Regions from separate parts of the Flavobacterium sp. CAN_S2 genome, predicted to be linked through region 2. Evidence: riboswitches for the same ligand, from Rfam matches in the RefSeq annotation. Region 2 holds a riboswitch; the other holds the start of a gene.
What was found. Region 2 has a riboswitch for S-adenosylmethionine ahead of IWX80_RS07615 (alpha/beta fold hydrolase). Riboswitches for the same ligand answer to the same signal wherever they lie in the genome.

Region 1 (3,435 bases), on a different contig from region 2:
TCAATTTGAAAATATAAAAAATACAATTGATTTATATCAAGATAAGAATGTCAATTATAACTCCTATTGCTCTTATACACCTGGTGGTATATTTTACACCATTAAAGGTAAAACCACTTTAGATAGCAACAACAATGGTCAGGATAATTCTTATGTAAATTATCCGAATTTAAATTTTTCAATCACAGATGGAACTAATAAGGGAAGTATAATTTCAAATAGTTCTGGAGAATATGCTATTTATGTGGGGGAAGGAACGCAAACTATTACTCCTATATTAGAAAATATAAACTATTTTAAAGTTTCTCCTTCAACGGTAAACATCAGTTTCCCAGCATCAACAAGTCCATTTAATCAAGATTTTTTGATTACTCCTAATGGAAATCATAATGACTTAGAAGTAAAATTATTACCACTCCTACCTGCTAGGCCAGGATTTGATGCTACTTATACTATTGTATATAAAAACAAGGGCACTACAACACTTTCGGGCACCGTTGTTTTAAACTTTAATGATGCTGTTTTGGATTACGTCTCCGCCGTTCCAGTTATCAATAGACAAGTTATGGATCAACTTACTTGGGATTACAGCAATTTAAAACCCTTTGAAATCAGGGAAATTACCGTAACACTTAATGTTAACTCTCCCATGGAAACGCCTGCAGTAAATATTGGAGACCGTTTGAGTTTTAATGCGCTAATTAATCCAGTTACTACTGATGAGAAAATAGTTGATAATTCTTCGGCTTTACGCCAAAGTGTGGTTGGCTCTTTTGATCCAAATGATAAAACATGCTTAGAGGGAGATATTGTCACTCCAGATTTGATAGGAGAATATGTAAATTATGTAATTCGTTTTGAAAACACAGGTACCTACCCAGCCGAAAATATTGTAGTAAAAGATATAATTGATTTGTCAAAATTTGACATTTCAACTCTGATTCCCATCAAAGCGAGTCACTCCTACAGTACTAAAATTTCTGATAATAACAAAGTTGAATTTATCTTCGAAAAAATTAACCTTCCTTTTGACAATGCCAACAATGATGGATATATCGCTTTTAAAATAAAAACGTTACCAACATTAATGGTTGGTGATTCTTTTGCAAATGAAGCTTCTATTTATTTTGATTATAATTTCCCAATAGTGACCAATAAAGCTACATCAACCTTCAAATCATTAGCCGTAGAAGATTTTGATTTTTCTAGTTTTTTTAAAATTTATCCTAATCCAGTAGATACCGAATTACATATTACAGCAAAAAATGAAATTGAGGTTCAATCTATAGCAATCTATGATATTTTGGGACAAATAATACTCGCATTGCCTGATGCTCAGAAGAGTTCCACCATTGATGTTGCGAAATTGACAACCGGTACTTATTTTTTGAAAATCAAAACGGATAGAGGACTCTCCATTTCAAAATTCCTTAAAAAGTAAAAAGCGACAAAATATTAAAGAGCATCTAGGCGTATTGTGTTCCAATAGAAGACGAGCAAAACTGCTTATTTTCAAAAGAATACATTCAATTGCTAAACCTCCTTAAGTATTACCATTTACTGATTTACTAATTTTTTGGATAAAAATTTTATTTTTTCATGAATTAATAATTACTTTTGCACCCGTTATCACGAATCCTTCAATAGGATAGCAACCTGCAACAACAAGCAAGGTGCTAAAACGATAAGCCAAATCCTTTGGAAAAAATGTTGTTTACATTCCCATATTTAGCTTTGTTTTTCGTCATAATTTTTAATTTAAAATTATTTTTATGACTTTATTTTCTAAAGAAAAAGGAAATGCCTTTGCTTTGATTCCTTTATTTGTTTTTATTTTTACTTTTTTGGGAGCGGGAATTATTTTGAATGATTTTTATGCTTTTCCATCTCCAGTAGCTGTTTTAGTTGGTATAATCGCTGCTTTTTTATTATTTAAATCCTCAACAGAGGATAAAGTAGAAACGTTAATCGCAGGTTGTGGCGAAAGTAAAATCATGACCATGTGTTTAATTTACTTGCTAGCGGGAGCGTTCGCAGTGGTAAGTAAAGCAATGGGCGGAGTTGACGCTGTAGTGAATCTTGGAATAAATACTATCGACGTTGCTTATTTTCCGTTAGGGATTTTCTTGATTGCTTCATTTTTATCAACTGCTACAGGAACTTCAGTGGGTGCAATTGTAGCGATTGGTCCAATAGCTGTCGCATTAGCTGATAAAAGTGGTGCCTCATTACCGCTTATATCTGGAGCTTTATTAGGTGGGTCCATGTTAGGTGACAATCTTTCCATGATTTCTGATACTACTATTGCAGCAACGCAATCATTAGGATGTGATCTAAAAGATAAGTTTAAAATCAACTTGTTCATTGCCTTTCCTGCTGCAGTTTTTACAATTCTGGTTTTCTTTTATCTTGGTTTAAATTCGGATATTGTGACCGTTGCCATTGCAAAAAGTGATTTTTCCTGGATTGCAATTGTACCTTATATTTTAGTAATCGTATTAGCGGTTGTGGGTGTTAATGTATTTTCAACATTGCTTATTGGTACTTTATTAGCAGGTATTATTGGATATTTTAGTGGTTCATTTACGTTTATGGAATTCACTCAAAAGATATACGAGGGTTTTACCAGTATGACTGATATTTTCTTATTGTCAATGCTAACTGGAGGTTTAGCTGCCATGGTAGATAAAGCGGGTGGAATAACCTATTTGTTAGTTCAAATTAAAAAAAGAATTAAAAGTAAAAAATCAGCTCAAGCTGGAATTGGCGCTATAGTAGGTTTTGCTAATTTAGCTATTGCCAATAATACGGTTTCTATTGTAATTACAGGGCCAATTGCTAAAGAAATTAATGATGAATACAATTTAAATCCTAAAAAAACGGCTGCAATTCTGGATATTTTTTCGTGTATAATTCAAGGGATTTTACCTTATGGCGCTCAAGTATTGCTTATATTGAGCTACGCTAACGGGAAATTAGATTTCTTTGACTTAATTAGTAATGCATGGTATCATTTATTTTTACTAGTTTTTACATTAGTGGCTATTTACAGTTCGTTTTGGGATAAATGGACAAAGCGATTCTTTAAAATTTAAGAGTTGAATTTTGACTGTTATTGCTTTTGAATTTTTTTTAAAAAGGGAATTATTATATATTTGACGAGTGTAAGATAGCCCTGATAGTAGTGAAAATCCTTTTATGTAAGCGATAGCGGACATAAAAGATTGAAGCGAATAGCAGGATTAGCTCCAAATAAAATTTAAACTAATTTTTGAATATGAAATTACTAGAAGGAAAAGTTGCCATAATTACTGGTGCGAGTCGAGGAATTGGAAAAGGAATTGCTGAAGTTTTTGCAAAACATGGTGCAAATGTTGCCTTTACATATAGTTCATCAGTAGAATCTGCTTTGGCTCTTGAAAATGAATTGAATGC
Region 2 (3,435 bases):
TCTCTAGTTCAATCATGGCTTTAGTGGCTTTATCAGCGGCAACTACCAAACCAATTCCTCGTTCTGAAGAACCTTGAGAAATAATACTCACACTAATATCATTGTCGCCCATCACTCTGAAAATACGGGCATCAACACCAGTTTTACCAAGCAATCCTCTTCCTTCCAGATTCACTAAAGAAACATTTTCAAGTACCGAAAGCGTTTTAATGCCTTCCTTGTTAGAATTAGAAGTAATTAATGTTCCTTTATTTTCGTGGTTGAAAGTATTCAAAATACGAAGCGGAATGTTTTTTTCCAATAAAGGAATGATCGTTTTGGCATGAAGAATCGTCGCACCAAAATTGGCTATTTCATTCGCTTCATTAAATGACAAATGGTCAATCTTTTTAGCGTCAAGCACCAAGTCTGGATTAGCGGTATAAATTCCGTCTACGTGTGTGTAATTTTGTAATTCGTCTGCATTTAAGTAATTCGCTATCAACGAAGCGGTGTAATTACTGCCGTTTCTCCCTAAAGTGGTCGTGTCATTATTATTATTAGAACCGATGAAACCTGTAACAATATTTACGGTTGTTCCGTTGTTTTGTTTGAAATAATTGATGACATTTTTCTTCGAAATTTGTTCCAAAGGTTGCGCATCACCAAATTTTGAATCTGTTTTTATCAATTCTCGAGTATCGGCAAAACGGGCATTTATTCCATTTTCAACGAGAATAGCTGTCAGTAATTTTGCCGAAAGTAATTCTCCTTTAGATAAAACCTGGTCTTTAATTTTGTTGCTGTAATCACCAATTAAACTAACGCCTTCAAATAATTTTTCCAAAACATTGAACTCCTCAGACAAATCTACGTTCTCATATTCATCTTGCTGGTATTTTTTAAAATCTTCAAAAAGCAGTTTATAATCCTTATTAGTAGCCGCAACCTTTAAAATTTCTTCTAGTTCATCTGTGGCATTCCCTCTTGCTGAAACTACAATGGCAATTTCCTCTCCTTGATTTACTTTATCGGTTATAATCGCAACAACCTTATTTATTCCGTCGCCATTCGATAAAGATTTACCTCCAAATTTTAATATTTTCATTGTGTTGTGTTTTTTGGCTTAGAATATATCCTGAAGCAAATTATGTAATTGTTTGTATTCTATCAAAAAAGCATCGTGTCCATGAATGGAAACAATTTCCTGATAGCTAACCTTATTTTTATATCTTTTTAATTCCTCGTAGGTTGCTTTATTTTCATTTGCAGTAAAAAACAAGTCTGAATTGATTCCGATAATATGAATGTCAGCTTCAATTTTTGATGTTATTTCTTCGAATGAATCACTGTTTCTGGTAATATCTATCGTCTTCAACAGTTGATTCATCATTTTATAAGAGGAGATTTGAAAACGTTTCTGTAATTTTTCACCATGATGCAGCAACCAACTTTCTACATTAAAAATGGCTAATTCTTCATTAGTGGTTCGCTGAAATTTTGCCGCAAAAGATTCCGGAGTTCTATAACACAACATCGCATGAGTGCGAGCATCTTCAATAGGTTTTGAAGAATTTTTCAGAATTTGTTCCTGCAAAAAGCAATTGGCAATCAGCCAGTCTGTCGATTTCCAATCGGTTGCAATAGGAATTAAATGTTGTGTAATCTTTGGTTCTAAAGCGACCATTTCCCAAGCAATTCCTCCGCCAACAGAACCGCCAATAATGGCGTATAGTTTTTTAATTTCAAGAAATCGAATCCCTTCAATAAAAATTCTAGCAATATCTCTGGCATTAAAGTCCGAATAATTTTCGATAGTAAAACCATCAAATCCATTTCCGGGAACATTAAAAGCAAGTATCGTATATTTTGTAGTATCAATAGTTTTGTTAGTACCAATTAAATCATTCCACCAACCATTTTCGCCCACAACTTGAGAATTTCCGGTTAAAGCATGATTGACCAAAACGATTGGAGCAGTATGCAATTCAGGTCCAAAAACTTGAAAACTTAAGTTTAAGACAGCATAAAAAGCGCCACTTTCGGTGGTGAAATTTTGTAATGTGATAGATGTTGGTTTATTTTCCAATTTCAAATCTTTTATGATTTTTGACTTGTGTTTGGAAATATTAGAAAGAAAGCTAGGAGTTATCTAGACAAATTCTCAGTGTTATCTTTCCACGATGAGCGTGGTAGAATGCAGCACCTTCTTCGATAAATCGAAGGGTTGCTAAGGCTTCATCGGGTCTAATCCCTCTGCCTTTCTTTATAACATTTCAATACGTTTGTGAACTTAATGTGCAAATTAACCACTATTTTTTGTAACAACCAAATTTTTATGCGCAATCGATTTTTTGTTTGCTTCAAATAAAAACCTGAAAACAATAAACATACGATTGTTATTTTGACGAAGTATTATAAACCAATTACAGTTTTTACCTCGTCAAAACAACAACTTTAAATATCCTTTTGAGAATCTCAAAACCGAAAATAAATTCGGATTTATTAAATAAAAAGCGCTTCATTCTCTTGTGAATACATTAAAAAAAGTAATGAATTTGGTACTATTTTTTGTGCCAAAGCATCGTTTTTTGAAATTTCAAATCTTGGATGAATCAATTCGTTTTTTGAATCATTCTCCTTTTGTTTTTTATTCCTGTTATTAATCCTCTCTAATAATTGGAATGTTTTTGGGAAATACTTAGTTGTGCTCATAATTTTTAGGTGTTAGGTTTTTAATTCATTGTTGGTTTCATTCGCATTATGTTTTTTAAAAATAAAAGATAGTCTTAAAACAAAAAACCCTTTTAGATACGTATCCAAAAGGGTTTTAAGTTATTTGTAAACTTATACTTTTGGAATCAACAGACGTAAATACACATAATGGCCTTGGCAGCGATCATCTTATTGACAGTTGAATTATTTGTAAACTGGAATTTTAGGTTATTCATTTATATTTTTTATTTCTGTACTATTATTTCTGTTGTATTCAAAAAAAAAGCTTCCCGTTATCTGGGAAGCTTTTACTATATAATTTTAATTTAAAAATTATGCAATAAACGACCCTCAGGAGTTATCCTGTGCGACCTTAAACATATTACAAATATTAAATTTCATTTTTTACTTTTTTAGAAAATCAAATTTGCAAATTATTTTTTAAATATCCAAATAAGTTTCAAAAATATTTATCAAAATCCTATTAGTATTATTTTTGGCAATCAACAGAACCTGAAAAAAGATTTATCAGCAAAAAAAAGTTAAGATTAATTTGCAATTCAAAATGGTTTCATACATTTGCACCCGAATACAAGAGGAAAAATTTGAACTGATTGCAACCTCTTCATAATGAAACAAATTCATTATGGATGCTGAAGAATTTTCAGTAGAAAAAATGCTAAAGCAGGAACCCTCCTTTAGTCCTTTTCAGCAATTATTTTTTCTCGCTTAATTTAAAAA

Region 1: another riboswitch for S-adenosylmethionine. It lies ahead of IWX80_RS15495 (Na+/H+ antiporter NhaC family protein); the one in region 2 lies ahead of IWX80_RS07615 (alpha/beta fold hydrolase).

What each region holds. Positions count from the first base shown of each region.
Region 1 covers NZ_JADOVA010000005.1:375,003-378,437, reverse strand. Annotated here, with positions in the region: gene IWX80_RS15500 (DUF7619 domain-containing protein) at 1-1,441, shown strand, start outside; SAM-I-IV-variant riboswitch at 1,622-1,718, shown strand; gene IWX80_RS15495 (Na+/H+ antiporter NhaC family protein) at 1,773-3,095, shown strand; gene fabG (3-oxoacyl-[acyl-carrier-protein] reductase) at 3,278-3,435, shown strand, end outside.
Region 2 covers NZ_JADOVA010000001.1:1,699,865-1,703,299, reverse strand. Annotated here, with positions in the region: gene thrA (bifunctional aspartate kinase/homoserine dehydrogenase I) at 1-1,087, opposite strand, end outside; gene IWX80_RS07615 (alpha/beta fold hydrolase) at 1,106-2,068, opposite strand; SAM riboswitch class I at 2,147-2,254, opposite strand; gene IWX80_RS07610 (hypothetical protein) at 2,485-2,694, opposite strand.